Regions from separate parts of the Mesorhizobium sp. M0923 genome, predicted to be linked through region 2. Evidence: predicted binding sites of a transcription regulator. Region 2 holds the regulator's gene; the other holds the start of a gene.

Region 1 (15,309 bases), on a different contig from region 2:
CGCCCCCTCGGACATGATGGACGGCCGGATCGGTGCCATCCGCGATGCGCTGGACGCCAATGGGTTTCAGGATGTAGCGATCATGTCCTATGCGACCAAGTTCGCATCCGCCTTTTACGGCCCCTACCGCGAGGCGGTCGGCACCGCCGGCCTGCTCAAGGGCGACAAGAAGACCTATTACATCGATCACGCCAATTCCGACGAAGCGGTGCGCGAGGCCGAGCAGGATCTCGCCGAGGGCGCCGACATGCTGATGGTCAAGCCCGGCCTGCCCTATCTCGACATCATCCGCCGGCTGAAGGACGAGTTGCAGATGCCGACCTTCGCCTATCAAGTGTCGGGCGAATATTCGATGATCAAGGCCGCCGCCGCCAATGGCTGGATCGACGGGGAAAAGGCGATGCTTGAATCGCTGCTGGCCTTCAAGCGCGCCGGCTGCGACGGCATCCTGACCTATTTCGCGCCGGAAGTGGCTGAGATGCTGAAGGGGTGATGCGCCTCCGTAGCGCCCACATCGAGTAACGTTCCTTCGTCCAAAGCGCGACATGGCCACCGCAGGCAATCGCTTCAGGTTTGCGCTGCCCCTCATTGCCCTGCCGGGCATTTCTCCCCGTATAGTGACGGGGAGAAAGACGCGTTCGCAAAAGATTTCGCCAATCTCCAGCGTTGCAAAAACATCGCCGAGGTTGCGGCCAGCCCCTTCGCCCCGTCACTATACGGGGAGAAGGTGCCGGCAGGCGGATGAGGGGCGGCGCCAACATTGAGATTGGTCATTCCAACATGATTTGGAAGCGATTGGCCCCGGCGATTCAAAAAACCGCTTGCAAAATGCAATCAGTTAAGCTACCCGATAACTGCTTGCATCTCACAATTGGTTATCAAGGAGGCTCTCATGTCCAAACTTCGCGTCAGCGCTTTCACCTTGTCGATCGACGGCTTCGGCGCCGGTCCCGACCAAGACCTGAAGAACCCGCTGGGTGTTGGCGGGGAAGCCCTGCACGAATGGATGTTCGGCACCCGCACCTTCCGCAAGATGGTTCTCGGCAAGGATGGCGGGACCACGGACACTGACGAGGCGTTCGCGGCGCGCAGCTTCGAGAATGTCGGCGCCTGGATCCTCGGCCGCAACATGTTCGGGCCGATCCGCGGCGAGTGGCCTGACGAGAGCTGGAAAGGCTGGTGGGGAGACAATCCGCCATACCACGTGCCGGTCTTCGTGCTGACGCACCATCAGCGGGATCCCATTGTCATGGAGGGCGGCACGACCTTCTATTTCGTGACCGACGGCATCCACTCAGCGCTGGAGAAGGCGAAAGCAGTGGTTGACGGCAAGGATGTACGGCTGGGCGGTGGCGTTTCTACGATCCGGCAGTATCTCAAGGAAAAGCTCATCGACGAGATGCATCTGGCGATCTCACCTGTCCTGCTCGGCGCAGGCGAGAGCCTTTTTGCCGGCATCGACATGCCCAAGCTCGGCTACCGCTGCAGCGAGCAGGTCGCGACGCCGAAGGCCACGCATGTCATCATCGAGCGCGCCTAGCTTGTTGCAGGGCGCTGCCCACGGAGGCAGCGCCCCTCCTCGCTGCTTTAGTCAGTATTTCTCCGGCACATACAGTTCGCGCGGCAGCACCTGACGTTCGTATTCGGGATTGAAGACGCGCTCCGGTAGTGTGATCTCCTCGTGCGGCACCTCCTCATAGGGCATTTGCTTGAGGAGATGGTCGATGCAATTCAGCCGCGCCCGCTTCTTGTCGTTGCCCTCGACGATGAACCAGGGAGCTTCCGGGATGTTGGTGCGGGCGAAGGTTTCTTCCTTGGCCTTGGTGTACTGCTCCCAGCGCACGCGCGACTGGAGGTCCATCGGCGACAATTTCCATTGCTTCATCGGGTCGTGGATGCGCATCAAAAAGCGCATCTGCTGCTCCTCATCGGTGATCGAAAACCAGTATTTGACAAGCGTAATGCCTGAGCGGAGGAGCATGCGTTCGAAATCCGGCACGTCGCGAAAGAACTCCTCGACCTGATCCGGCTGGGCAAAGCCCATCACCCGCTCGACGCCGGAGCGGTTGTACCAGGAGCGGTCGAACAGCACGATCTCACCGCCGGCCGGCAGATGCGGAACGTAGCGCTGGAAATACCATTGCGACTTCTCGCGCTCGGTCGGCGCCGGTAGTGCTACGACGCGGCAGATGCGCGGATTGAGCCGCTGGGTGATGCGCTTTATGACGCCACCCTTGCCCGCCGAGTCGCGGCCCTCGAATACCACGACGAGCTTCTTCTTGTGATAGGCGACCCAGGACTGCAGCTTGATCAATTCGGATTGCAGCGTGATTAGATCCCGAAAATATTGCAGGCGGTCGATCGATGGCGGATGCGCATTCTTATAGATCTTGGCGATCTCCATCGACAGCGCCGGCTCAGAGATTTCCAGCTCATAATCTTCGTCGAGCGTGTCGGCGAGTTCCGCTTCCAGCCAGTCCCTGGCCGGGGAATTCTGTTTTATCTCGGTCATTTGCGCTGCTCCGCTTACAGGCCGTGTCGGCCGCTGTCAGGCGCTCTGCCGCCCGGCCCGGCGGCCGGAAATCGAAGCGCTGAACCGATGTTAGTATAGGCCAGCAATGACGGTTTTATTGCAGCCGCTGTTGCGCTGGCTGCGCGTCCAATCCGTAAGATGTGATCGATGTTGCCCTGCAACACGGGCGACAAGCGGAACGAATTATCCTACAAATGCCCGGTTCATTCAGGGCTGTCGTTTGAAACGCCCTTTCCCGATAAAATCATGAGGATACGACATGGAATACCGCACTCTCGGCCGTTCCGGGCTGAAGGTTTCGACGCTGACCATGGGCACCATGACGTTCGGCGGCGGCGGTGCGTTTTCGGCGGTCGGCAAGACCGATCTCGACGAGGCGCGCCGGATGATCGACCTTTGCATCGATGCCGGCATCAACGTCATCGACACCGCCAACGTTTATTCGAACGGGGTGTCAGAGGAGATCATCGGCGAGGCGCTCGGCGGCAAGCGCAAGGGCGACGTGTTGATCGCCTCCAAGGCGCGCATGCGGATCGGCAAAGGCCCCAATGATGAAGGCCTGTCGCGCTATCATCTGATCCGCGAATGCGAGAGGAGCCTGAAGCGCCTCAGGACCGATGTCATCGACATCTATTTCCTGCACGAGTGGGATGGCCTGACACCGCTCGAGGAAACCATCGCCGCGCTCGACACGCTGGTCGCGCAGGGCAAGGTCCGCTATGTCGGCTGTTCCAATTATTCCGGCTGGCAGGTGATGAAGGGGCTCGGTATCAGTGACCGTCATCACCAGCCGCGCTTCGTCACCCAGCAGATCCACTACACTCTGGAAGCCCGCGAGGCCGAGTATGAATTGTTGCCGATCTCGGTCGACCAGGGGCTCGGCGTGCTGGTCTGGAGCCCGCTCGCCGGCGGATTGCTGTCCGGCAAATATCACCGTGACCAGCCGACCGCCCGCCAGCTCAGCGGCTGGTCGGAACCGCCGATCCGCGACGAGGACCGGCTGTGGCGGATCGTCGACGTGCTGATCGATATCGGCAAGAACCACGGCGTGTCGGCAGCGCAGGTGGCGCTTGCCTGGTTGCTTGGCCGGCCCGCCGTCAGTTCGCTGGTGATCGGCGGACGAACCGAAGCGCATTTCAAGGACAATATCGCTGCTGCAAGCCTGGTGCTCGGCGATGAGGAGCGCACACGCCTCGACGTGGTCAGCAGGCCGCCCGTGCTCTATCCCTACTGGCACCAGCAATTCACGGCAAAGGACCGGTTCGGGCCCGCCGATCTCGTCCTCGACCGGGACGGCGCCTGAAAAAACGCCCTGAAGCGGGGCTCCCCGGACTGCGACGAGATATGGAGCCGATCGTGCCTTGCGGTGTTGTGTTTGTGGCCCAATGCTCCTAGGCAAAGGCCAAGCACAATGAAAGGAAACGATATGCCACGAGCACCGAACTACGGTCAGGAACGCAAGGAACGCGACCGGCAGAAGGCTGCCAAGAAGGCGGAAAAGCAGGCTGCCAAGGTCGCGGCCAAGGAGCGCTCGAAGCCCGAGGGCGAAAGCGAGTCCCAAACCAACACCGAAACGGCCGAGTGATGATATCAGGCCTGTCAGGCGGCCCGGGTCTCGATCAAGTCCCCGCTATGCCTCAGGCCGGCGCCTTGTCGCTGACGAAGACGTTCACTTCGCGGGCGGCGGCAATGAAGGCCCGTCTTGCGTTCATGGCCGGCTTGTCGCCGGCCAGCGCATCATGACAGGCTTGCAGCGCTTCGCGGTGCTTGGGGCTGCGCTTGCCGGGCCAATTGTTGAGGAGGTAGTCGGAAGCCTCGCGGGCCGTACGCAAGAGCTGATTGCTTCCCGCCGCGCCCTTGACGGTCACGGGTGTGTCAAATCGGTTGTTTTCCATCGCCGCTCTTACGCCATCGGCATTTGCGAAGCGAGACCGAAAGTAGCTTTCTTCGCTCATCTGCCTTTTTCGTGATCAATGGCCGCCGATCCTCACTCAAGCGACGACGGCAAATCCCCTGGCGCGCAGGCCGCGCCGGTCTGCGCGCAACGACGTGACCAGCCGGTCGCGGCTACCGTCGATATGAGATGAAAGCAGGCAGGCGGCCCCGTCGGCATCGCCGGCCCGCACCGCCGACAGAATGTCATGGTGTTCGGCCCAGGCACGGCCAAGCGCTGCCTCGTCGCGAACCTCGAGCCAGCGGGCGCGCGACAGGCGCGTCATCGCATCACGAACCGCTCTGAACAGGAACTCGTTGCCTGACAGGCGCGCCAGCTCGATATGAAAATCCATGCCGACACGATGCCATTCCTCGCGCGGCGTCTGGTCGTCGCAGGAATCGAGCATCGCCTCGATGATTTCGACGGCACCCCTGTCCTGCAAGGCACAAGTCAGCCTGACTGCCGCGACCTCGACCGCCTCGCGATAGACGGCGATCTGCTCCAGCTCGGCAAGATTGATGGGCGAGACCGTCCAGCCGCGGCCGTCGCGGCAGATCAGGCCTTCGGTCTCGAGCCGCAGTAACGCCGCCCTGACCGGCGTGCGCGAGGCGCCGAAGCGGCTTTCGACCCAGCGCTCCGTCAGCCGCTCGCCGGGACCGATCTCGAGCCCGAGGATCATCTCGCGAAGCTGCTTTTCGACGTTCTGCATCTGCGACATTGGCGTTCCGTTGTTGGAGCCGGTTCATTGGCCCTCTGCTCACCGGCCATTACTGGCGATCACTTTGCAGGGACCGCATTGACAGCGACCAGCCTTGCGTCCATGCCGGATACCAGTTTGGTATCCCAAAATGGTATCCGCAGCAACCCAACGACAGCAGTCTCTGACATGCCGCAAGACGCCACCCTCGCCGTGCAAGGCACGCATAACGTCCACTGGCGCCGCAATCTCGCCGTGTGTTTTGCCGGCTCGTTCAGCACGCTCGCAGCGATGACGCTGCTGTTGCCGTTCCTGCCGCTCTACGTCGAACAGCTGGGCGCCGAGGGCCATGCGGCGATCGTGCAGTGGTCGGGCATCGCCTACGGCGCCACTTTCCTTGCTGCCGCGCTGGTCGCACCCCTGTGGGGGCGGTTAGGCGACCGCTACGGCCGCAAACTGATGCTGGTGCGCGCCAGTTTCGGCATGGCGATGTGCATGTCGCTGACCGGCATGGTGCAGACTGTCTGGCAATTGGTGTTCTTGCGCCTGCTGATCGGCTTTGCCGGCGGCTATTCTTCGGGCTCGACCATCCTGGTTGCCATGCAGACGCCGAAGGATCGCTCCGGCTGGGCGCTGGGCGTGCTGTCGGCCGGAATCACGGCCGGTGCCCTGGTCGGCCCGCTGCTCGGCGGCGCGCTGCCGCCGCTGATTGGCATCCGCGCCACATTCCTGCTCGCCGGCGGCGTCATTTTCCTGGCCTTTCTGGCAACCACCTTGCTGATCAAGGAGGCCCCTCGCCCGGTTGCCGCCAAGGCCGCGTCAGAAGAAAAGGCGAAAGGCGGCTGGTCGCAAATTCCCGACAAGCGCCCCGTCGTCGCCATGCTGGCGACCGGGACGCTGTTGAGTTTCGCCACCATGTCGATCGAGCCGATCATCACCGTCTATGTCCAGCAGCTCATCGAAGATCCGAGCCAGGTCACGCTGGTCTCCGGCATCGTCATGTCGGCGGCAGCGCTCGGCGCCATCCTGTCGGCGTCGCGGCTCGGCAAGCTCGCCGACCGTATCGGCCACTGGAACGTCATCGTTGCCGCGCTCGCAGTCTCGGCGCTGCTCCTGATCCCGCAGGCCTTCGTCACGCAAGGCTGGCAGCTCGTCGGCCTGCGTTTCCTGATGGGCATGGCGCTTGGCGGTCTTTTGCCCTGCATCACCAGCGTCATCCGCCACAATGTGCCTGACGGCGTCGGCGGCAATGTGCTGGGCTTGTCGATCTCGGCGCAATATGTCGGGCAGGTCGCCGGACCGTTGCTCGGCGGCTTCGTTGGTGGCCATTTCGGCATGCGCGCGGTGTTTCTCGGCACATCCGTGCTGATGGCGGGCGGAGCGGCCTATAACTGGCTGGTCCAGTCGCGCCGCGAACGCGACATGCTGGCGGAAGCCGGCAAATCCTGACACGGTTCGCGCAGCGCTATCTCAGGCGGTCGCCAGCAATTACGGAGGCCTGGAAAATGAGCACGGATGAACACGCGGCAGGCAGCCGCATTCTGATTTTTGCCGGCGGCCTATGCGGCGCAACCGGCGTGGCGCTTTCGGCGGCGTCGGCGCATCTCGGCGGCGCTTTCGTCGGTACGGCCGCGTCCTTCCTGCTCATGCATGCGCCGGTTTTGCTTGCCGTCGGGCTGCTCGGTGGCAATACCATCCTGCGAAGCGGAAGCCTCATCCTCCTCGTCGGGCTTCTGCTGTTCTCGGGAGATCTCCTCGCTCGCGACTTCCTCGGCTCGCGGCTGTTCCCGATGTCGGCGCCGATCGGCGGCACCTTGCTGATCGGCGGCTGGCTGGTGATGGCCGCCTCGGCGCTGGTGCGCCCGCGCCGCCATTGATGCGACAACCAATGGCGGCCGCTGCTCTTTCACCAGCCGCGCTCGATCCACGAGCTCTGTCTTGCCAGCTCAGTCTCGCGGACGTTCGAGCCGGACTTGCCCGTCGCGCTTGGTCGTCTTGACCACACGCCGTCGCTCCGGCCGTTCGGTAGCCGGCGAGATGCCCCAATAATTGCGATAGATGTCTTCGAACAGATGCTTGACCGGGTGCATGGCTTAATCTCCTCTAGCTTATTTGAATCGATCCAATCAGCAGGCGAAAAAATGCGCTGCCAATCAGCTCCACTCGCGTCGCTTCAGGAAACGCAGGTCGCGAATCCACGGACCGGTCCTGTCGCGCCGCTTCCGGGCCTCCGCGCTCGAGCGGATGCTCCAGTCGTTCCGGTAAATGTCCTCGAACAGATAATTGACGGGGTGCATGGCACTCTCCTCTTGTATCGATCCAATCGGTAGAACGAAAAACGCTCTTGGATCGATTCAAAGAATACGCGCCGCACCATAAATGTCAAGCAAAAATTTGAATCGATCCAAGGAAGGTGTTAGGTAATCGGCGATACTGTTGGACCGGAATCCCGGAGACAAACAAATGGCATCACTCACCGAAGGCAGCAGGAGGCCCATCCGGCTGGCCGACATCGCCAAAGCCGCGGGCGTATCACACGGCACTGCCTCCAATGTCTTCAGCCGTCCCGAAATCGTGCGCGAGGAAGTCCGCGAGCGGGTCAAGGCGGCGGCCGAGGCGCTGGGCTATGCCGGCCCCGATCCAAAGGGCCGCCTGCTGCGTGCCGGCAAGGTCAATGCGATCGGCGTCGCCACCACCGAGCCGCTGTCCTATTTCTTCGACGACCCCTTTGCTCGCGTGATGATGGCCGGCATCTCGGAGGCATGCGACGCCACCGGCGCGGGAATTGCCCTGGTGTCAGCTGGCAACGAGGAAAAACTTGCCTGGAACATCCAGAGCGCCCTGGTCGACGGCTTCATCCTGTTCTGCATCGAGGGCGGTCCGCGCCTCGTCGAGCTGACACGCGAACGAAAGCTCCCCTTCGTCGCGCTCGAGTTCGGCTCGCAGGACGACACGGTCTCGGCGATCAGTATCGACAATGTTGCCGGCGGCCGGCTGGCGGCGCACCATCTGGCGGTACTTGGACATCGCCGCTTCGCCGTGTTGTCGCTGGCCTTCGCCGACGACAGCACCGGACTTGTCTCGCCCGAGCAGGTCCGGACGGCAGCCTATACCGGGACCCGTGACCGCCTCCTCGGCTATTTCGAAGAGCTTTCCCAATTTGGTGTCGACACCGCCAAGGTGCCGGTCTACGAGACCGAAAACGACAAGGCGAGCACAAGGGCTGGTCTCGAAACCATCTTCGCCTCGGCGGAACCGCCGACCGCCATCCTGGCGATGTCGGACCGGATCGCAATGGTGGCATTGGAATGGCTCAACGCACGGGGTATCACGGTTCCCCGCGATGTTTCCGTCGTCGGCTTCGACGGCGTGCCTGAAGCCGCAATTTGCGAGCCTCCGCTCACCACCATCGCCCAGCCGATCGCCGAGATCGGCCGCCGGGCAGCGCGAAGAATCCTCGACTTCGATGGCACAGTGCGGCGAGAAACGCTCGACGTCGAACTTGTCGTCAGGGCATCGTCCGGACCGCCGCCAAGTACAGGCTGACTGGGCAGATCGGCTCCAAATCTTATCTATTGGCCGCCATGGGACCGATGCCAAAGGATGGACGGCCAGGCGGCGCGTTGCGGACCGGCTTGCCCTTGCCGGACCAGCCGATGGCGGACAGCCACTCCAGATAGAACGCGAGCGCGAACTGCATGGCGATGCCGGCGGCGAGCAGCAGACTGTCATAGGCAATGCCGCCCGGGTTGATCAGCTTCATCACTTGCGCCGCCATGGCAATCACCGTTCCGGCAATGAAAACCGGCAGCGAGCGTTTGCCCAATATGGCGAGCGGATTGTCACGACCGGTGCGGAACAGGTTCGAGACGGAAGGCAAGGCGACGACCAGGTAGCTCATCGCCAGGATGTGCAGCAGTCGCGGCAACGACAGGAATGTCTTGTCGAAACCGGTCAGCACCACCGGCAGGTCGAGCCATGACACATGCCCCCACAGCGGGCTGTGCACCCAGACGAGCGCCGTGAGCACATAGGCGGCGGCGGCGCCGACCAGCCAGCGATTGACCGGGATGGTGCCGCCGCGCCGCACATGCAACACGCTGGCCATGCCGATATTGAACAGCAATTGCCATGACAGCGGATTGAGGAACCAGAACCCGGGCTCCGGGTAGTTCGGTGGCGCGATCTGGTAGATTCCGGCAAGCAGCCAAAGGGCTGCGGACACGGCAAGCGCCGCCAGTGGCCGATAGCTGATGAACAGCAGGAAGGCCGGCGCCATCAACAGCAGCGCTGCATAGACCGGCAGTATGTTGTTGTAACCGAGCTGATGGCCGAGCGTGACGATGCCGACCAGGACTTGTGGCGGGTTTCTGACGAGCGGCTCGATGTTGATCAGCGTCAGAAGGTCCGGCCGTTTCGCAAACACCGCCGCCGCGCAGAAGATAGCCATGACCACCATCGTCGTGACGATGTGGGTGACATAGAGCACGCCGGCGCGGCGCCACATTTTCAGCGTTGCAATCAGCCGGTTTCCCGGCTGGAATTTGGTGCCGTAGGCGAGAGCGACGGACATGCCGGAGATCAGCACGAAGGCCTCGGCCGCATCCGAAAACCCGAAATTCTTGTAGGTCAGGGTTTCGAAAACGGTGCCCGGCACATGGTCGATGAATATGGTCAGGAGGGCGAGAGCCCGGAACACGTCAATACGCGTATCGCGTTCCGGCGAAACTGGCATGGTCATCGATAAAAGGCCTTAAAGCTGGTTGTTCATGCCGGCATGCGACCACCCGGGCGACCACCCGGCGCACACTGCTTCGATCCCTCCCGCGGGGGATTATATCGGCAAAGAAACGGACTGAAATGCGCCCGGTTCAATCAACTTTCGCGGAGCTTGAAAATATTTCGTTTTGAAGCCGGCAAACTAACGAAAGTAACGCGAAATCAAAAGGATGTGACTATGGCCGAGGAGAGCCTCGAAGACGGTATTTTGCAGGAAAATTCAGGCTTTTTCTACCGGCTCCATCGACCCGCCAATTTACCCGGTGACTGGCTGTTCCTGCAGCATGGATCGGGAGTCGATGAGACGACCTTGCTGCCGCTTGGTCGGCAAATCGCGCCGCATGCGGCGCTGGTTGCGGTCCGTGGCCGCATCCCTCAGGAGGGCGGGTTCCGCTGGTTCACGCGAATCACCCCGACGCGTTTCGAACAGGCGAGCATCCGTGCGGAGGCGGACGCATTCGCGGGCTTCGTCGACGGCATCGCGAAGCGCCACCGCTTCGATCTCAGCCGCGCGACCTTTGTCGGTTATTCGAACGGCGCCAATCTGGTCTCAAGCGTCATGCTGCTGCATCCGGGCCTGATCGAGCGCGCCGCATTGCTGCGTCCGATGCCGGTGCTTGACGAGGTGCCGCCGGCCGACCTGTCGAAGGCGCGGGCGTTGATCATCGCCGGCGCCGCCGACCTGACCTATGCGCCATTCGCGGCGGTGTTGGCCGCCCTGCTGAGTTCGCATGGCGCCAAGGTCGAGACCCACACCATTGCCTCCGGCCATGAAATCGGCGATCCGGACGCCGAGATCGTCAGGCAATGGCTGGCGGATCCTGCGGTCGCCGTTGCATCGTCAGATCGATGAGCCTCGAAGCTATCCTCGCCCCATGCGGTTCCAGGCGTCCAGCCCGGCGATCTTGTAGGCTTCGGCCAGCGTCGGATAGTTGAAGGTGTTGTTGACGAAGAAGTCGACGGTGCCGCCGAGATTGATGACCGCCTGGCCAATGTGGATGAGTTCGGTCGCGCCCTCGCCGACGATATGGGCGCCGAGCAGACGGCGTGTTTCGATCGAGAACAGAAGCTTCAGGAAGCCGGTATTGACGCCCATGATGTGGCCGCGCGATGTCTCGCGAAACCGCGCCACGCCGACCTCGTAGGCAGCACCACTCTCGCGCACCTGCTCCTCCGACTGGCCGACGGTGGAGATTTCCGGCACGGCGTAGATGCCGTAGGGAAAGGTTTCGGGCGGCGGCGGCAAGGGCACGCCGAACGCATGGCAGGCGGCCACCCTGCCCTGTTCCATCGAGGTCGAGGCCAGGCTCGGAAAACCGATGACGTCGCCGGCGGCATAGATGTTGGGCGCGCTGGTCTGGAAGGTCTGCGGATCGACCTTGATGCGGCCCCTGGAATCGGACTCGATGCCGACCGCTTCCAAGCCCAGGCTGCCGACATTGCCGGTACGCCCGGCAGCATAAAGCACCATCTCGGAACGTATGGTGCGGCCGTCTGCCAGCATCACCTCGGCATAATCGGGTTTGGAGGCGATCTCCTTGACGGCGCTGCCCAAGCGGATGGTCATGCCGCGGTCGCGCATCTGATGGATGAAGTCGTCGACGATCTCGCGGTCGACGAAATCCAACATGGTATTGCGCGGCTCGACCAGCGTCACCGGAACGTCGAGCGCCGAAAAGATCGTCGCATATTCGACGCCGATGACGCCGGCGCCGATCACCGTCAGCGTGCGCGGCAGCCGGTCGAGCTCCAGCATCTCGTCGCTGTCGAAAATCCGTGTTTTGTCGAACGGCACGTCGCGCGGCCGGTGCGGCCGGGTGCCGACCGCGATCAGTGCATGGGCGAAGCCAACCTCGCTGTAGTCGCCGGTGTCGGTGGTCAGGCTGACCTTATTGGGGCCGAGGAATTTTGCCGCGGCGCGAGCGCTCTTGACCGTGTTGCGCATGAACTGGTGCTGCAGCACCTCGACCTCATGGTCGAGCGTCTTGTGCAGGCGCTCGACCAGATCGCCGACCGAAATGTCCTGCTTGACCCGGTAGCCGCGTCCATAAAAGCCGCGCTCACGCCAGCCGGAGAGGTTGAGCACCGTCTCGCGCAACGTCTTCGACGGTATGGTGCCAGTGTGTACCGACACGCCGCCGAGACGCCGGCCCCTGTCGACCACCAGCACCGACTTGCCGAGCTTGGCCGACTGCACCGCGGCGCGGCGCCCGGATGGGCCGCTGCCGATGACCAGCATGTCGTAGTCCATGTCGCCCCGTCCCCTCGGCTCGGCACCTTTTGTTGCGCCGCAGCAAGCTAACGCTATCCGCGCCATGAATTCAACAAGTCAGACGGCGCCGGGCACTCCGTCACCATCTACGGTGGCGAATGGTTCGATCTTGATTCCACCGCGAACCTTCACCATTTCATCAATACGCGGCCCGTGCATTAACCCGGGTTCGATTACGAGGAAATGACATGAACGCTCGCGTTCTCGACGGCGAAATCATCACCAGCAGGCTCGAAGACGTCCGCGCCTATGAGGGCGTGCGCACGCGGCGCATTCTCGCCTTCGTCATCGATTATTTCATCGTCGCGCTGCTCACCATTCCTTTCGCGATCCTGGTGTTCTTGTTTGGGCTGTTGACGCTCGGCCTCGGCTGGATGCTGTTTTCCATTCTCGTGCCGGCCGTCGCCATCCTCTACATCTGGAACACGCTCGGCAGTAAAGATCAGGCCACCACCGGCATGAAGATGATGGGCATCCGGCTCGACCGGCTCGACGGCAGCCGCATCGACGGGCTGACCGCCGTCGTCCATTCGGTGTTGTTTTGGGCCGGCAATGTCATCCTCTCGCCGCTGGTCCTGCTGGTGAGCCTGTTTTCCGACCGCAAGCGCACGCTGCACGACCTGCTGCTCGGCACGGTCGTCAGCCGCAGCGGCCGCTGAGCGGCTTTGAAGCGCGGCCGCGGCCTTTGCGCGCAAAAGTGAAGACGTCCAATCACCCAGGCTTTCACAATCCTGTTGAATTTTTCGGCGTCCGCGCCAAAGGTAGAGCGATTCGCAGGAGTGTTTCCAAGGCTCGATGACGCAGCACCCGACCCAGTCGCCACAGTTCTTTCTGACCGCGCCCTCGCCGTGTCCCTATCTCGAGGGGCAGTTCGAGCGCAAGGTGTTCACTCACCTGGTCGGCGACAAGGCCCCCGAGATGAACGATCTGTTGACGCAGGGCGGTTTCAGGCGGTCGCAGAACATCGCCTACAGGCCGGCCTGCGAGACCTGCCGCGCCTGCGTGTCGGTGCGCATCCTGGCGCAGGAATTCACCGCCAGCCGCAACATGAAACGCGTCATACAGCATAATTCGGATCTGGTCGGCGCCATGCACGACGCCGAACCCTCCACCGAGCAGTATTCGCTGTTCCGCAGCTATCTCGACGCCCGCCACCGCCGTGGCGGCATGTCCGACATGACCGTGCTCGACTACGCCATGATGGTCGAGGATACCCATGTCGACACCAAGGTCATCGAATACCGTCGCCGCGGACCTGATAGCTTCATCACCGGCAAGGGCCAGGGCGAACTGATCGCCGTGGCCCTCACCGACAAGATGGCCGATGGCCTGTCGATGGTCTATTCCTACTTCAACCCGGACTTCGAGGACCGTTCCCTCGGCACCTTCATGATCCTCGACCACATCGCCCGCGCCAGGGCGATGGGGCTGCCCCATGTCTACCTGGGCTACTGGGTCAACGGCTCGCGCAAGATGAATTATAAGATGCGCTTCCAGCCGCAGGAGCATCTCGGCCCGAAAGGCTGGGAACGCTACAATCACGAAGCGGTTTCGCGCTGATTTCCGCTTTCGGTATTCACCCTTAAATTGTTTCGAGGAGGATGCCGCTGGGCTTCCGGCCGATCGGCGGAAGACCGGGCGGGTCAATTTTGCGCCTCCAAGCCTATCGCGAGAATTGCTGCATGTCTTCCCACAACGACCACCAGAGAGGCCTTCTGATCACCACCATCGGCGGGTTGACGCTGACCGTCGACATTCCGCTGATCCGGCTCGCCGACGGCGAGGCATGGACGATCCTGCTCTTGCGCACCGGCACGACCTTCGTGGCCACGCTCGTCATCTGGGCCATCTGGCGCTCGCTGAGCGCAAAGGCACCGCAGCTTATCCCGGGCTGGTCAGGGCTCATCGTTGCCGCCCTCTACGGACTCGGCTCGATCGCCTTCATCACTGGCGTCTACAACACCTCGACCGCCAACCTCGTTTTCATCCTGGCCTTCACCACCATGTTCGCGGCCCTTTTGTCGTGGCTATTCCTGAAGGAGAGGCCACAGCCCCTGACGGTCGCAGCGTTGGCATTGATGATCGCCGGCGTCGTGATGATTGTCGGTGATTCCGTCGGAACCGGGCATCTCTTCGGCGACCTGATGGCACTATGCTCCGCCTTCATGATCGCCGCGGCCATCACCATCTCCCGCGCCAGCGGCAAGGATATGGGCTTCACCGCGCTGATCGGAGTCGTGCTGCCACTGGCCATCGCCGCCCTGATGGTTTCCAAGGTGGGTTTTCACGTCAACGCACCGTGGTGGATCGTCTTCAACGGCGCCGTCATCATGCCGATCTCGTTCTTCTGCCTCGCCAACGGTCCGAAATACATTTCCGGGCCGGAAGTGGCGATGTTCTACCTGTTAGAAACCGTGCTGGCGCCGGTCTGGGTGTGGATGATCTTCGCCGAGACCCCGTCGCGCAACAGCCTGATCGGCGGCACGATCCTCATCGTCACCTTGATCGGCCATTCGCTCTGGCAGTTGCACGAGGGGCGTAAGCGCCGCGCCAGGCTCGCCGTCAGTCACCCGGCCTGATTCTTTTTCGCGGCGGCGCGTTCGGCGACAATTTCGATCTGCGGCGGTGCATCTTCCTGCTCCGCCGGTTCGGCGGCAGCGAGTTCATCGGTCAGCTCCACCTCGCGCAGCCATTCGCGCCAGATCGCGACCAGCAGGGCCATCAGCACCGGGCCGATGAACAGGCCGAGAAAGCCCATTGTCTTGACGCCGCCGATCAGGCCGAAGAAAGTCGGCAGGAAGGGCAGCTTTATCGGCCCGCCAACCAGCTTCGGGCGCAATGTCTTGTCGACGACGAAGAGTTCGACGGCGCCCCAGATGAACAGCGCCAGGCCGGCCATCGGCGAGCCGCTGGCGGCGAGATAAATCGAGACCAGCGTGAACGACAGCGGCGCGCCGCCGGGGATCAGCGCCATGATGCCGGTCAGTGCGCCGAGCGTCACCGGCGACGGCACGCCGGCCAACCAGTAAGCGATGCCCAGCACCAGCCCTTCGCCGATGGCGATAACCGTCATGCCGGTGACGGTCGAGGAG
Region 2 (15,309 bases):
GGCATGCCTTTCATCTTCGAGCAGCCCAACCTCGACAAAGCCAGCGAAAGCCATCTTTATTTCGATCCGGGCGACGGCCGGCTGATCACCGTCTTCACCGACGAGAGCCGCACGCCGGTCAAGCGGCGCACGCCAACCGATACGGGCTGCGTCCATCACATTGCTTTCGCGGTGTCGCGCGTCACCTTTTTGCAGGCGGTCGGCCGGCTCGACGAGCGCGCCATCAAGCACAGCGGCGTCAAGGATCGCGGCTTCATGGACTCGATCTACTTCGAGGATCCGCTCGGCCTGCTGATCGAGCTCGCCTCCTACCGTTTCGAGCCGCCGGCGGGCTTCACCCATGCCGACGTGTTGATGCAGGCGCACAAGATCCGCGTCGCGCGCGGCGACTACGCAATAGCCGAGGTGCATCTCGCCGACGCGATCCAGGCGCTTGTCGAGCGCTCCCGCGCGACCTTGTCGGAAGACCGCGCTCCGAAAGATCCATACTGACGACAGGCCAAACAAAGGGAGGACACAATGGCAAAGACGACAACGAAGAGTGCGAAGAAGCCGGCCGCCAAGGCCGCTCCGAAACCAGCTGCCAAGGCCGCGACAAAGCCTGCTGCCAAGGCGTCGAAAGCGTCCGCCAAGTCGGCAACGAAAGCCGCCGCAAAACCTGCAGCCAAGGCATCCGCGAAGTCCGCGCGGAAGGCCGTAGCGAAATCAGCGAAAAAACCCGCGCTGATGCTCAGCATGCTGAAGCCGAGCGTCAACAATATGAGCGTACGGGTGTTTGCGCGCGCGGCCGGGCTCGACCATTCCGAGACCGACGTATGGGGCCACACGCGCTCGCCTGAATATATGGCGCGAAACCCGGCCCACCTGACCCCGATGATCGAGGACAAGGGCCTGCCGAGAGGTGTCTTGTGGGAAAGCTGCGCCATCATGCAGTACCTCGCCAACAAGCACGGGCTGGAAAAATTGTACCCTAAGGAACCCGCCAAGCGGGCAATGATCGACAGTGCCATGTTCTACCTGATCGGCACGCTCTACCCCTATGTGGCGCGCGCCACCTATCCAGCACTGAATTTCCCGCAATATGCCGGCGAGGTCGGCCACAGCGACGCTCATCCCGACAGGAAATCGGAAGCCCAGAAGGCCGCGGCGGCCGCAATTGCCGAGCCGCTGGAGGTCTTTCACAGCTTCTTCAGGAACGGCAAGCCGTTCATCGGCGGCAAGAACCCGTCGATCGCCGACATCCGTCTGGCGGCGACGCTCGAGTTCCTCGCCGTCATCGACTATGCGCTGCCCCAATGGGCAAAAGACTATATGACGGCGATCGAGAAGAAGCTCGGCAAGGCCTATGCCGAGCCGGCCGGCGATGTGCGCGGCTATATCGCCTATGTGCGGTCGCAGGCCAACGCCTGAGGCACGTGCAGGCCGGCGATCGTCCGTACGTTCTGCAGGAGCCGGTAACGATCTGGGGTAATTCTTTTTACTCTCCCCTGTTTGCACGATGTGGGGAGCTTAAGGTTTCGTTAACCGAAACCCTTTCTACTGTATCCACCTCCAGCCCGCGACCACGGATGTACTGGCGCGGATGGAAAGCAAAGGTCGGCTGCTCGCCGGCCTTTTGCTTGTTGCAGCCCTGCCGAAGTTGCGGTCGACGGCGCTTCCCGACGCCTGCATGGCTGATGAAGCGCGTTGCTGGCACCTTGTCATCGCCGATGTCGGCCCTACCATCGAAGTTAGTCACGTCCTCGAGGGCGGTTCAAGGACAGAGGCCCTGTCATGAAAAGCATTGCTGGAATGGTGGTGATTGCAGGCGCCATGCTGGCGGGTGCAGCCGGTCAATCGAATGCAGCGACGCTCAACACCATGCCCGAGGTCGGGGCTGCCATCCAGGCGTGCTGGACCCCCCCAGCGAATGCCGGGAATTCCACCGTCACCCTGAGCTTCAGCTTCAGGCGCAATGGCACGCTGATCGGCCGGCCCAAGCCGACCGCCATCCGCGTGGCCGGCGACGACAAGGCGCGGCAAGCTTTTGTCGACGCGGCGATTGCGGCCGTGGACCACTGCCTGCCGTTGAGCCTTTCACCGGCGCTGGCTGAAGGCATCCCGGGCAAGGTGTTCACTCTGCAATTCAACTCGCCCAAACAAAAACAGCCTGCAACGCGAGTGCAGGCTTCGCCTTGATCTTTTCCGACAACCGGATTCTACTTTTCGGGATCTAGCGCATGTCGAGCAAAAGTGTGCAGCGGTTTTGCGACAACGACATGCATAAAACAAGAACCTAAGCGCGTCGCATGAGGCCGGGTCGACCGCGATGCGCTTTAGTGGCGGCTTCGTCTGGCCTCGACATGTCGCGCCAGTTCCGGCATTTCGAAGACATAGTCGCTCCAGGCCGATTCCGGAATCTGGCCGGCGAGATAGCACTCCAGCAAAAGCCTCTGCTCGTGGTCGAGCGGCCTCGGTGTGCGTTCATGGTCCAGCCCAAGTGAATGGAACAGATTCCTGGTCAGGCCCGCGACAGTGAAATGAATCGACATTTGCGGTCTCCTCCTTGGCCGCTCAACGCCGAACGTGGGGCTAAGGTTTCAGCAACGGCCGGCCGGTAACGCCGGATTGATCGCGGTGCGGATCCGGCCGGGTGCTTCAAACTTCGCCGTGGCGCGAGTTCGCCGGCGCTGCTGCCGGTTCGTCTCAATCTTGAAATAAAAATGTAATATTGAATTTACGCCAGCGGATATAATACACTAGAACTAAAGTCTCTGGTGGCGGTGCGGTCTACTTCAATTAGGTAAAACTGATTTAGCCAGTACTTATCCATAGTCGACAAAGAAATCCTGTTCTCGGCGCAACAAGGACAATGGTCGCTCCAATGACACGCTTCTGGCTTCTCACGATTCTGATGCTGGTGTCGGCAATAGCCGTTGCGCTCGGCACGTCCTCCTCCTATGCGGATAGCTGCGGCGCGATCAGGAGCCAATTGCTTTCGGCGGGGCGTGGCGCCGGGACCAGCCCCGAGCTTGCCCAACTACGCCGGCAACTCGCCGCGATTCAAAGGCTGGAGAGACAGCGCCGATGCACGGCGAAAACGGCCGGGTTCTTCTTCAACCCCTGCGCCGACCTCGTAAGCAGCAAGGCGGAGGTGCAACGGCAGATCGCCAGACTGTCGAATTCGGGCAGGGACACCTCCGGCCTGAAGGCCAGGTTCGTCGCGCTAGGCTGCGCCGCCCCCGCTGCCAAGAAGCAGCAGGCGCAGCAGAACCAGCCGCAGGCACAGCAGCGCACAGCACCAAAACCTCAGTCCGCAGGCGCAATAATGGGTGGCAATCGGATGCTGTTTTGCGTTCGCTTGTCGGACGGATATTTCTTCCCCGCGCCAAAATCGCAGTTCGCCAAGAACGACGATCTGAAGGAAACGGTCGATCAGTGCCGCTATATCTGCGACGATGCCGGCGTCGAACTCTATACGCTGAGCGATGCCACCCGCGAGACCGAAGAGATGATCGCGCTCGAGACGCAAAAGCCCTATGTGGAGCTTGCGACCGCCTTCAGGTACCGCGACGACGCGAACTTCAAGGCCTGCGATGTCAAGCGCTATTACCAGCGCGTCGCCGAACTCAGGGCACGAACCGTGACACCGGCCAACATGAGCAACGCCATCATTCCGTTGCCGACGGCAAAGCCGGATTTTGGCATCGTCGCGGAAATTCCTGAATCCGGGATCCAAACCGCCGGTACCGCTCTCGCAGGGGAAAAAACGCTGGTTGCCGAGGTACCAGGGGCTGCCCAGCATCAGTCGGTCGAAAGAGCGATCGGCGCGCGGCCGGTGAGAGTGGTCGGGCCGGCCTTTTTCCCGGCGGACTGACCAAGGCAGGCGATGTCCCGAGACGGCGAACGGCTGGCCGGATAGCCGCTTCAAGGCCTACAGCCGCACGCATCGACCGACGGCCGGTTGGTTATTCGCAGACCATGCGGGCCCGTTTGCCGGGCTGGCTGACATTCCTGCAGGTGAGCGGCTTCGCCGGCTCCGATGACAGCATGGGCGGATTGGCGACCTTCCTTCGTGGCGCTGCAACGGAAGCTGCGCTCCGGCGCACCGCCGGCCTTTTCGGCGTTTGAGGCGCCACAGGAAAGACATCGGTCTCCAGCTGCGACTGTTCGGCTTGCGCCTGCGGAGAAGGCCGGTCCCAGAAACGGCGAACATCGAGCGGCTTGGGAATGATCACGGTGCCGTCATAGCTGCGCGCGCAGCCGGTTCCCAGAAGCAGCGCCAGGCACAGGAAGACAGGCAGAATCCGTCGAAACATCAGCAACACCCCTGCAAGCTTATAACGCTGCTTCGGCCCAACCGACAACCGGCGGAATAGTGCAGAGGGAGTAGGTAAGGTGAAGTAGAAATCGTCGCACTTCCAGTCGAAGGCCCCGCTCGAAAGATCGAGCGCCGGGTCGGGCGCGGATGGAGGTCCAGCGCGAGGCGAGTTAAAACCTTGCGATTCGTCACCGCTTCCAGCGTAAGGCCATGGTGCGATCGCACCATACCCAATGGCGCGCTCAGTCGCGACAATGGGATATTCGAAGTTCCGCTCCTCCAGTTACGGGCGGGAGCAGCGACCGCCGGCAAGAAACAGGGTCAGATTTACCCCAACGGACCTGTTTCGGCGATGGCGCGGCCATGACACGTTCTGGCTGCATGCAATGCGCTCCCGTCCGGCTTTTTTCTTCTCAAGGTCAGTGGCTGCTATCGTCGAGCGGACAAAGCCGGCCGGAATTCACGCAAGCTGCTGATTCCAGCGGCAAACCGCGGCCCATGCCGACAAAGCCCGCGGCCGTTCCTTCTTAACCCGGCTGGACGACGTTACCGGAGCGACATGAAACTGTCATGCGACTGTAATAATCGGGGGCTATTGGCCTCAGCGGGCGCCGGAGGAATGGCGCCGAGAGACCATATTCCGAACAGGAGCAGGCCACATGAGACATTTCATCCGCTCGGCGGCCGTTGCGATTGCAATGGCTGCGGCGACGACTACCCTCACCCTGTCCGCCGCGCTCGCCGCGGACATCTCCGGCGCCGGCGCCACCTTCCCCTACCCGATCTATGCGAAGTGGGCCGACACTTACAAGAAAGACACCGGCATTGGGCTTAACTATCAGTCGATCGGTTCCGGCGGCGGCATCAAGCAGATCAAAGCCAAGACCGTTACCTTCGGCGCTTCTGATGCGCCGCTGAAAGGCGAAGAGCTTGAATCGTCCGGATTGGCTCAGTTCCCGATGGTGATGGGCGGCATCGTTCCCGTCGTCAACCTCGAAGGCATCAAGCCGGGCGAGTTGGTTCTCGACGGCCCGACGCTGGCCGACATCTTCCTCGGCAAGATCACGAGCTGGGATGACGAGGCGATCAAGAAGCTCAATCCCGACGTCAAGCTGCCTTCGCAGGCGATCGCGGTCGTTCACCGTTCCGATGGGTCGGGCACGACGTTCAACTTCACATACTACCTCGGCGACGTCAGCGCGGACTGGAAAGAAAAGGTCGGCGTCGACAAGGCCGTGGAATGGCCCGTGGGCATCGGCGCCAAGGGCAATGAGGGCGTTGCCAACAACGTCTCCCAGACCGGCGGCGCGATCGGCTATGTCGAATACGCCTATGCCAAGCAGAACAAGCTCACCCACACCGATATGATCAACAAGGACGGCAAGAAGGTCGAACCCACCGCGGCGGCATTCTCGGCGGCAGCGGCCAATGCCGACTGGAGCTCGCAGCCGGGCTATGGCGTCATCCTCGCCAACGAGCCGGGCGCCGAGTCCTGGCCAATGACGGCGGCGACGTGGATCCTCCTGTACAAGAAGCCGGACGACGCGGCGACCACCGGCGAAGCGCTCAAATTCTTCGCCTGGGCATACGACAAGGGCGACGAGATGGCCGGCGAGCTGGACTACGTTCCGATGCCCGACAAGGTGGTCGAGAGCGTCAAGGCCATGTGGGCCAAGGAAGTCGTCGGCAGCGACGGCAAGCCGCTCTACTCGGCTATGTAATCTCCTCCAGGGAGGGCGTCGACGGCGCCCTCCCTGTTGCCTTCAATCGCGAGGACCCAATGACCATCGCTTCCGATGCCATGCTATCATCTGCAGCCCGGGCCAGGGAAGCTACGGTGCGGCGCTTCGCGCTCACAGACGCCATATTCCGCGGACTCACCCGCGCTTCCGCAATTCTTGTGCTGGTCATCCTCGGTGGTGTCGCAATCTCGCTGTTTGCCGGCTCATGGCAGGCCCTGTCGTCCTTCGGGTTCTCTTTCCTGACGACTGAAAGCTGGAATCCGGTAACGGAAAAATTTGGCGCGCTGGCGCCGATCTACGGCACGCTGGTCACGGCGGCCATCGCCATCCTGATCGCGGTTCCGATCGGCATCGGCATTGCCGTGTTTCTCACCGAACTCTGCCCGCGCCCGCTCAGGCGCCCGATCGGCATAGCGGTCGAGCTGTTGGCCGGCATTCCCTCGATCATCTACGGCATCTGGGGCCTGTTCGTGTTCGCGCCGTTCCTGCAGACGACGATACAGCCCTTCATCATCAACATCTTCCACGGCGTGCCGGGACTATCCAGCCTTTTCGCCGGCCCTCCTTACGGCATCGGCCTTCTGACCTCGGCGCTGATCCTCGCCATCATGGTGCTGCCCTTCATCACCTCGATCACCAAGGACGTCTTCGATACGGTGCCGGCGGTGCTGAAGGAATCGGCCTACGGCATCGGTTGCACGACCTGGGAAGTGACCCGGCGCGTGGTCATTCCCTATACCCGCATCGGTATCATGGGCGGCGTCATGCTTGGCCTCGGCCGCGCGCTCGGCGAAACCATGGCGGTGACCTTCGTCATCGGCAACGCCCACCGCATCAGCGCCTCCCTGTTCGCGCCGGGCACGACCATCTCGGCGACCATCGCCAATGAATTCACCGAGGCCGACGGCGATCTCTACACCTCTTCCCTGGTTTCGCTCGGCCTGATCCTGTTCGTCATCACTTTCCTGATCCTTGCCGCCGCCCGCTATATGCTGATGCGGATCGACGCCCGTACGGGAGCCTGACCGATGTCGACATCCTCATCGCTCCACAGCCGCCGCAAAGCCAGAAATTCGGTGATGATGGCGCTTTGCGTCGTCGCCGCCGGCATCGGGCTTGCCTGGCTGGCGCTCATTCTCGGTGCACTGGTCTATAAGGGCACAGCCGGGCTTTCGTTCGCGGTCTTCACCGAGATGACGCCACCGCCAGGCGAGGCCGGCGGCCTGCTCAATGCAATCGCGGGCAGCCTGCTGATGACGATCATCGCCGTTGTCGTCGGCACGCCGATCGGCGTGCTGGCGGGAACCTACATGGCCGAATATGGGCGTTTCTCGCGCATCACCACCGTCGTGCGCTTCATCAACGACATCCTGTTGTCGGCGCCGTCGATCATCATCGGCTTGTTCGTCTATGAGTTGATGGTGCGGCCAATGGGGCATTTCTCGGCCATAGCCGGCGCCGTTGCGCTTGCCATCCTGGTCATTCCGGTGGTCGTGCGCACCACTGAAGACATGCTCAACCTGGTGCCGAACGCGTTGCGTGAAGCCGGCGCCGCGATCGGCGCGCCGCGCTGGGTGGTGATCCGTTCGGTCGCCTACCGCGCCGCATTGTCCGGCATCGTCACCGGCATATTGCTGGCGATAGCACGCATTTCCGGCGAGACGGCGCCGCTGCTCTTCACCGCGCTCAACAACCAGTTCTGGAGCAGCAATATCAACGCGCCGATGGCCAGCCTGCCGGTGACCATCTTCCAGTTCGCTCTCAGCCCTTACGAGGAATGGCAGCAACTGGCGTGGAGCGGCGCACTCATAATCACCCTGACGGTTCTGGGCTTGAGCATCCTCGCCCGCAGCCTTACCGGACGCAGAGAGGACAGATGACACAGATGTTGTCCGCGGACATGACGATGACCGAGACGGTCGCCGAGAAGACGAAGATCGAGGTCAAGAACCTCAACTTCTACTACGGCCAGAGCAAGGCGTTGAAGGACATCACCTTGTCGCTGCCCGAGCGCAGCGTCACTGCCTTCATCGGCCCTTCGGGCTGCGGGAAATCGACGCTGCTGCGTGTGTTCAACCGCATCTACGAACTCTACCCGAAGCAGACAGCCGAGGGCCAGGTGCTGCTCGACGGCAAGAACATTCTCGACCGCTCGCAGGACCTCAATCTCCTGAGGACCAAGATCGGCATGGTGTTCCAGAAGCCGACGCCGTTCCCGATGTCGATCTACGAGAACATCGCCTTCGGCGTCAGGCTTTATGAGAATCTGGGCAAGTCCGAAATGGACGGCCGCGTCGAACAAGCGTTGAAGCGGGCCGCGCTGTGGGGCGAGGTCAAGGACAAGCTCAACGCCAGCGGCTTGAGCCTGTCAGGCGGCCAGCAGCAGCGGCTTTGTATTGCCCGCACCGTGGCGGTGAAGCCGGAAGTCATTCTGCTCGACGAGCCGGCTTCGGCACTCGACCCGCTGTCGACCGCCAAGATCGAGGAACTGATCGACGAATTGCAAGCCGACTACACGATCGTCATCGTCACCCACAACATGCAGCAGGCGGCGCGCGTATCGCGCCAGACCGCCTTCATGTATCTGGGTGAACTGGTAGAGTTCGACCGGACCGAGAAGATCTTCACGTCGCCCCGCGAGAAGCGCACGCAGGATTACATCACCGGCCGCTTCGGCTGAGCCGTTCCGATCACGCATATGAGGACAGGACCATGGGCGAACACACAGTCGCTTCTTTCGACGAGGATCTCGAGCAGATCAGCAAGCTGATCCGCGACATGGCCGACCTCGCCGGTTCGATGGTCGGCGGGGCGACCAAGGCCCTGTTGAATTCTGACAACGTGCTGGCGCAACGCGTCGTTTCCGACGATGCCATCATGGATGCGCGTCAACGCGAACTGGACGACCGCGCCATCACCCTGATCGCCAAGCGCCAGCCGATGGCCCACGATCTGCGCCATGTCGTCGGGGCGATCCGCATGGCCGGCGATCTCGAACGCATCGGCGACCTTGCCAAGAATATCGCCAAGCGTGTGAGTGCGGTCGGCCTTAGCGTCACACCGCGCGACCTATCGCATTCCATCGATGCGATGGCGCAGCTGGTGCTCATCCAGGTGCAGGGCGTCATCGAGGAGTATGCTGCAGGCGATGCGGCCGCGTTGGCCAAGCTACGCGCCGCCGACGAGCGCATCGACGTCAAATATACGTCGGTGTTCCGCGAACTGTTGACCTACATGATGGAAGACCCGCGCAACATCACCGCTTGCACGCATCTGCTGTTCTGCGCCAAGAATCTGGAGCGGATCGGCGACCATGTCACCAACATCGCCGAAAATGCGTATTATGTGCTGACCGGCGAGCAATTGCCGGTCAATCGTCCGAAGCAAGACGAAACGACAATGTCCGCACCGGCGACATGATGGGGGTGCCCAGCCGATGATCGCACCACGCATAATGGTGGTGGAGGACGAGGAGCCGTTGGGTGTGCTGCTCCGCTACAATCTCGAATCCGAAGGCTACCAGGTCGAGGTGGTGACACGCGGCGACGAAGCCGAGATCCGTTTGCAGGAGAATGTGCCCGATCTTCTGGTGCTCGACTGGATGATACCAGCGGTTTCCGGCATCGAGCTCTGCCGCCGGTTGCGGGTGCGCCCCGAAACCGAACGGCTGCCGATCATCATGCTGACCGCGCGCGGCGAGGAGAGCGACCGGGTACGCGGTCTTTCGACCGGCGCCGACGACTATCTGGTCAAACCGTTTTCGACACCGGAATTCATGGCCAGGGTCAAGGCGCTGCTGCGCCGCGCCAAGCCGGAAGTGCTGTCCAGCGTGCTGAAGGTCGGCGACATCGTGCTCGATCGCGAATCGCACAGGGTGTATCGCAAGAAGACCGAGATCCGGCTCGGGCCGACCGAATTCCGGTTGCTCGAATTCATGATGCGGCATCCGGGCCGCGTCTTCTCGCGCAGCCAGTTACTCGATAATGTCTGGGGCGAGACGATCTATATCGACGAACGCACCGTCGACGTGCATGTCGGGCGGCTGCGCAAAGCCGTCAACAACGGCCGCATGCCTGATGTCATCCGCACCATCCGCGGTGCCGGCTACGCGATCAGGGAAGATTGACCCGCCCAGTCAGGCTACGTTCTTTCTGACGCCGGGCCTCATTTGCGCGCCCGGCGCGAAAATCTGCTGGTCGACGAAGCTTAACGCCCGCATTGCACAGCCTTCGCGGATCAGCGGCAATTCGTTCGGCTCGGTATCGAAGGAGATCGAGCCCGAATGCTGGCCGCCGGCGGTCTGGGCGATGGCCTTCCGCAAGGCCGGCTCGATCAGATCAAAGGCGGCGGCACTGGCGCCGACCATTGCGACCGGTGCCGGATCGATCAGCGCGAACAGCGAGCCGAGACCGAAACCCAGCGCTTCGCCGGCCTTGCGGTAGGCTTCGCGTTCCGGCCCGTCCTTCTCGCGCGCCCGAACCGCCAGCGCGCGCATGTCGGCGTCGCTGACGTCGGCGACCGGTTGGCTGTCTTCGCTCATCTGCGTGGCGTTGCGCCAGATGGCGTAATTGCCGGCATAGGCCTCGATGCAGCCGCGCCGCCCGCAACGGCAGAGCGCGCCGCCCGGACGATGGATCATGTGGCCAAACTCGCCGCCCGAGGAATGCGTGCCGGTGAACAGCTCGCCCTTCAACACCAGCCCCATGCCGATGCCGTGCGAAAGCAGGATGGCGATGAAGTCGTCGCGATAGCGATCCGGATCGCGCCAGCGCAAAGCCACCGCCATCATATTGCAGTCGTTCTCCACCGTGGCCGGGATGCCGAATTCATCTTCCAGCATGTCGGCAAAGGCGATGTCCGTCTGGGGCGTGATCGGCGACCACAGCATGGCGCGTGCAGGGGAGTCGGTAATTCCCTGAATCGCCAGGGCGATGCGGGCGACACTGCGGACGTCAAGATCTGGATCGTCCAGCCGGCGCCGGACGATGGCCATGCATTCGCGGATCAGTTCGTCGCGCGGCATGGTCAGCGTGTCCAGCCGGCGCTGTTCCTCGGCGACCACCTGCCCCGCATAGTCGATGATGGCGGCCGACAGGAAATTCAGCGACAACACCACGGTCAGCACCGCCGCCGCTTCCGGATTGAGGGCGAGGCCGACCTGCGGACGACCGCGTTTCAACGAAACGGGTTCGCTTGCCTTGCTCTCGGCGAGGATGCCTTCCCGTATCAGGTCGGAGGAGATCGCCGATATGGTCGAGTGGCTGAGGCCGGTGGTTGCGGCGATCTCCGTACGCGATGGCTGGCCGGCCCGGCGCACGGCCGAGATCACCATCGCCCGGTTGCGCCGGCGCAAATCGTCATGGCGGATTCCGACCGACATCGTTTTGCTTTCCTCCCGGTTTGCCGCGGCCGCTCATGAACCGGAAGCCGTCGGTAATGCCGACAAATAATGTCGGATGAGGCAAATAGTGTCAGATGCAGGTGGCGCTGTCATCGTTTATTCCGAAGCTCGAAAAAAGTCGCAGCAACATCAAAATCCATCAGAATCGATGTTGACAGCAGCGGGAGATCGGGCCAGTATTTTTTCGAGGCTCGAAAAAATTAGCGCCTCTAAGCTGGCCTTTGGGGCCAATTGGTCACGCCGTACGCGGCGCAGGGAGGATATGATGAAGAAATTCACGACCGCCATTCTGGCGGGTGTCGCCATGACGCTGGCGCTTGCGTCGGTGGCGCAGGCTAAAGACAAGGTCATCGGCGTTTCCTGGTCGAACTTCCAGGAAGAGCGCTGGAAGACCGACGAAGCCGCAATGAAGGCGGCCATCGAGGCTGCCGGCGACAAGTATATCTCCGCCGACGCACAGTCCAATCCGGGCAAGCAGCTCACCGACGTCGAGAGCCTGATCTCGCAGGGCGCCAACGCACTGATCATCCTGGCGCAGGACGCCTCGGCGATAGGGCCGGCCGTGCAAAAGGCGCTGGACGAAGGTATTCCGGTTGTCGGCTACGACCGGCTGATCGAGAACAAGGACGTCTTTTACCTGACCTTCGACAACAAGGAAGTCGGCCGCATGCAGGCCCGCGACGTGTTCAAGGTGAAGCCGGAAGGCAACTATGTCTTCATCAAGGGCTCGGGCGCCGATCCGAATGCCGATTTCCTTTTTGCCGGTTCGATGGAAGTGCTGAAGGACGCCATCGACAGCGGCAAGATCAAGAATGTCGGCGAGGCCTATACCGACGGCTGGCTGCCGGCCAACGCCCAGAAGAACATGGAACAGTTCCTGACCGCGAACGACAACAAGGTCGATGCGGTGGTCGCCGCTAACGACGGCACTGCCGGCGGCGTCGTCGCCGCACTGACGGCGCAAGGGTTGGCTGGATCGGTTCCGGTCTCGGGCCAGGACGGCGACCACGCCGCGCTGAACCGCATCGCGCTCGGCACACAGACGGTCTCGGTGTGGAAGGACGCGCGCGAGCTCGGCAAGAACGCCGCCGAGATCGCCTCGCAATTGGCCGACGGCAAGCAGATGACCGACATTGCCGGCGTGAAGGATTTCACCACGCCCGGCGGCAACACCGTAAAGTCCCTGTTCCTGACCCCGGTCGCCATCACCAAGGACAACCTCAACGTCGTCATCGACGCCGGCTGGATCAAGAAAGAAGAGGTCTGCGCGGGCGTGGCGGCGGGCGCTGTTCCGGTCTGCAACTGATCCGAGTTTCCGAGAAGTCCGAACGCCGCGGCCGCTTGCCGCGGCGTTTTTTCAAGAAAGAATTGTTTTTCCGCTTCCGGCGGATAACTTCTAGGCTGCTTCCGGCATCCGCGGCAGACGGCAACCCGGCGGGAGAAACATCATGACCGACACGACTTCCAACACGCCGGTCGACAGCTCGACGGCAGACCGGGCGCGGGAATCGGAGGCCGGCGTCGTTGCCCGATTTCTCAAGGCAACCGAACTCGACACGCGCATGCTCGGCATGGTCGGCGCGCTGCTGGTCATCTGGGTCGGGATCCACATACTGTCGGGCGGGCTCTTCCTGACGCCGCGCAATCTCTGGAACCTTTCGGTGCAGACCTCGTCGGTGGCGATCATGGCGACCGGCATGGTGCTGGTCATCGTGATGCGTAACATCGATCTTTCCGTCGGCTCCGTGGAAGGCGTGATCGGCATGGTGATGGGCGTGGCGCAGGCCGAATTCCTCGTCCGCATCATGGGATTTCAGCTTGGCAGCCCCTGGCTGTGGGTCATCGCACTGGCCGCCGGCCTGGTGCTCGGCCTGGCTATCGGAGCGTTTCAGGGTTTCATCATCGCCTATCTCCAGGTTCCTGCCTTTATCGTGACGCTCGGCGGATTGCTGGTCTGGCGCGGCATGGCATGGCTGATCACCAGCGGGCGCACCGTTGCGCCGCTGGACAGGACCTTCCAGCTGATGGGCGGCGGACCACGGGGCTCGATCGGCGCCACCTGGAGCTGGATCGTCGGTGTCCTCGCCTGCGCGGCCGTTGCCTTCATGCTCTTCAACGGCCGCTCGCAGCGCAAGCGCTTCAACTTTCCGCTGCGCCCTGTCTGGGCGGAAAGCTTGCTCGGCGTGATAGCCTGCGCCGCCATCCTCGGCGCCGTGTGGATCGCCAATTCCTATCCTTGGCCGGTCGGCATCGTACGCCAATATGCCCAGCAGAACGGCATCACCGTTCCCGAGGGCGGGTTGTTCATCGCCCACGGCATCGCCATACCTGTGCTGATGGCCGTGGCCGCGGGCATCGTCATGACCTTCATCACCAGACGCACCCGTTTCGGCCGCTATGTCTTTGCCATAGGCGGCAATCCGGAAGCGGCCGAACTCGCCGGCATCAACACACGCTGGGTCACCATGAAGGTGTTCATGATCATGGGCGTGCTGGCCGCGATCAGTGCGGCGATCGCATCGGCGCGCCTCAACGCGTCGACTAATGCGCTGGGGACCCTGGACGAGCTGCTGGTCATCGCGGCGGCCGTGATCGGCGGCACGTCGCTCGCCGGCGGCTCCGGCACGGTGCTCGGCGCCATGCTCGGCGCGCTTTTGATGCAGTCGCTGCAATCCGGCATGGTGCTGCTCGGCATCGATTCGCCGCTGCAGAGCATCGTTGTCGGCGCCGTGCTGGTGGTCGCGGTGTGGCTCGATACCGTCTATCGCAAACGGGTCTAGTGAGGAGAACGAGCATGGCAGACAGGACCGCTCCCACGGGCACGCCGCTGATCGACATGCGCAACATCTCGATCGCCTTCGGCGGCATTCGCGCCGTCGACGATGCCTCGGTCGATCTTTTTCCGGGCGAGGTGATGGCTTTGCTCGGCCATAACGGTGCCGGCAAATCGACGTTGATAAAAATCCTGTCCGGCGCCTACAAGCGCGATGCGGGCCAGATTTTCGTCAACGGCGAGGAGGCTTCGATCTCCAATCCCCGCGACGCCAAGAAGTACGGTATCGAGACGATCTACCAGACGCTGGCGCTGGCCGATAATGTCGACGCGGCTGCCAACCTGTTTCTCGGCCGTGAGCTGATGACCGGCTGGGGTACGCTCGACGACGTCGCCATGGAGGCTGAGGCGCGCAAGGTGATGGGCAGGCTCAATCCGCGCTTCCAACGCTTCAAGGAGCCGGTGGTAAAGCTTTCGGGCGGCCAGCGGCAGTCGGTTGCGATCGCCCGCGCCATCCTGTTCAACGCCCGCATCCTGATCATGGACGAGCCGACAGCGGCACTCGGGCCGCAGGAGACGGCACAGGTCGGCGAACTGGTCAGGCAGCTCAAGGCCGACGGCATCGGCATCTTCCTGATCAGCCATGACATCCATGACGTGTTCGAGCTTGCCGACCGCGTCTGCGTCATGAAGAACGGTCGGGTTGTCGGCACGGCGCGCACGACCGATGTCACCCAGGACGAGGTGCTCGGCATGATCATCCTCGGCAAGTGCCCGCCCGGCGCCATCCCAGGGCCGGGCGCCCTGAAGATCGCGGCCTGAACGAGAATTAGCCGGCTAATCACAAGTCGCCAAAATGTGCCAGCAGTCACCATGCTTTGGCCTCCCCATTGTGTTGGCGTCGGGAGTTGCCCATAAAGATGCCGAACCGTCCACGGGACGTATCGGCAATTGAAGAAACTCTTTCCGACCGTAGCTTTCATCGCCGTCGCGCTGATCAGCCTGACGATGGCGGGTTTTGCCTATTTTGCCACCCAGGAAGCCGCCCGTATAAAATTCGAGGCGACGGCGGACGACGCGCTTAACCGGATCG

The links. The regulator PhoB, encoded in region 2, activates phosphate uptake and scavenging genes when phosphate is short. The targets are predictions, from matches to a motif close to TGTCATNNANCTGTCAT.
Region 1: a site for PhoB is predicted at 2,619-2,635, ahead of ppk2 (polyphosphate kinase 2). Genes of this name have one in related genera too.

The regions. Positions count from the first base shown of each region.
Region 1 covers NZ_JAMYNW010000008.1:255,517-270,825, forward strand. Annotated here, with positions in the region: gene hemB (porphobilinogen synthase) at 1-493, shown strand, start outside; gene NKH89_RS16625 (dihydrofolate reductase family protein) at 893-1,540, shown strand; gene ppk2 (polyphosphate kinase 2) at 1,592-2,512, opposite strand; gene NKH89_RS16635 (aldo/keto reductase) at 2,793-3,836, shown strand; gene NKH89_RS16640 (hypothetical protein) at 3,960-4,118, shown strand; gene NKH89_RS16645 (DUF982 domain-containing protein) at 4,171-4,428, opposite strand; gene NKH89_RS16650 (GntR family transcriptional regulator) at 4,525-5,187, opposite strand; gene NKH89_RS16655 (multidrug efflux MFS transporter) at 5,356-6,615, shown strand; gene NKH89_RS16660 (DUF423 domain-containing protein) at 6,672-7,043, shown strand; gene NKH89_RS16665 (hypothetical protein) at 7,113-7,256, opposite strand; gene NKH89_RS16670 (hypothetical protein) at 7,320-7,463, opposite strand; gene NKH89_RS16675 (LacI family DNA-binding transcriptional regulator) at 7,630-8,712, shown strand; gene NKH89_RS16680 (OpgC family protein) at 8,735-9,907, opposite strand; gene NKH89_RS16685 (alpha/beta hydrolase) at 10,124-10,798, shown strand; gene sthA (Si-specific NAD(P)(+) transhydrogenase) at 10,808-12,196, opposite strand; gene NKH89_RS16695 (RDD family protein) at 12,406-12,876, shown strand; gene NKH89_RS16700 (arginyltransferase) at 13,013-13,777, shown strand; gene NKH89_RS16705 (DMT family transporter) at 13,900-14,796, shown strand; gene NKH89_RS16710 (AI-2E family transporter) at 14,784-15,309, opposite strand, start outside.
Region 2 covers NZ_JAMYNW010000003.1:58,391-73,699, reverse strand. Annotated here, with positions in the region: gene NKH89_RS06345 (VOC family protein) at 1-492, shown strand, start outside; gene NKH89_RS06340 (glutathione S-transferase family protein) at 520-1,410, shown strand; gene tolA (cell envelope integrity protein TolA) at 1,774-2,178, shown strand; gene NKH89_RS06330 (hypothetical protein) at 2,316-2,531, opposite strand; gene NKH89_RS06325 (DUF2865 domain-containing protein) at 2,864-3,856, shown strand; gene NKH89_RS06320 (hypothetical protein) at 3,948-4,298, opposite strand; gene pstS (phosphate ABC transporter substrate-binding protein PstS) at 4,960-6,021, shown strand; gene pstC (phosphate ABC transporter permease subunit PstC) at 6,081-7,067, shown strand; gene pstA (phosphate ABC transporter permease PstA) at 7,071-7,922, shown strand; gene pstB (phosphate ABC transporter ATP-binding protein PstB) at 7,919-8,722, shown strand; gene phoU (phosphate signaling complex protein PhoU) at 8,755-9,462, shown strand; gene phoB (phosphate regulon transcriptional regulator PhoB) at 9,479-10,168, shown strand; gene NKH89_RS06285 (ROK family protein) at 10,178-11,422, opposite strand; gene xylF (D-xylose ABC transporter substrate-binding protein) at 11,709-12,749, shown strand; gene NKH89_RS06275 (sugar ABC transporter permease) at 12,892-14,223, shown strand; gene NKH89_RS06270 (ATP-binding cassette domain-containing protein) at 14,238-15,038, shown strand; gene NKH89_RS06265 (CHASE domain-containing protein) at 15,168-15,309, shown strand, end outside.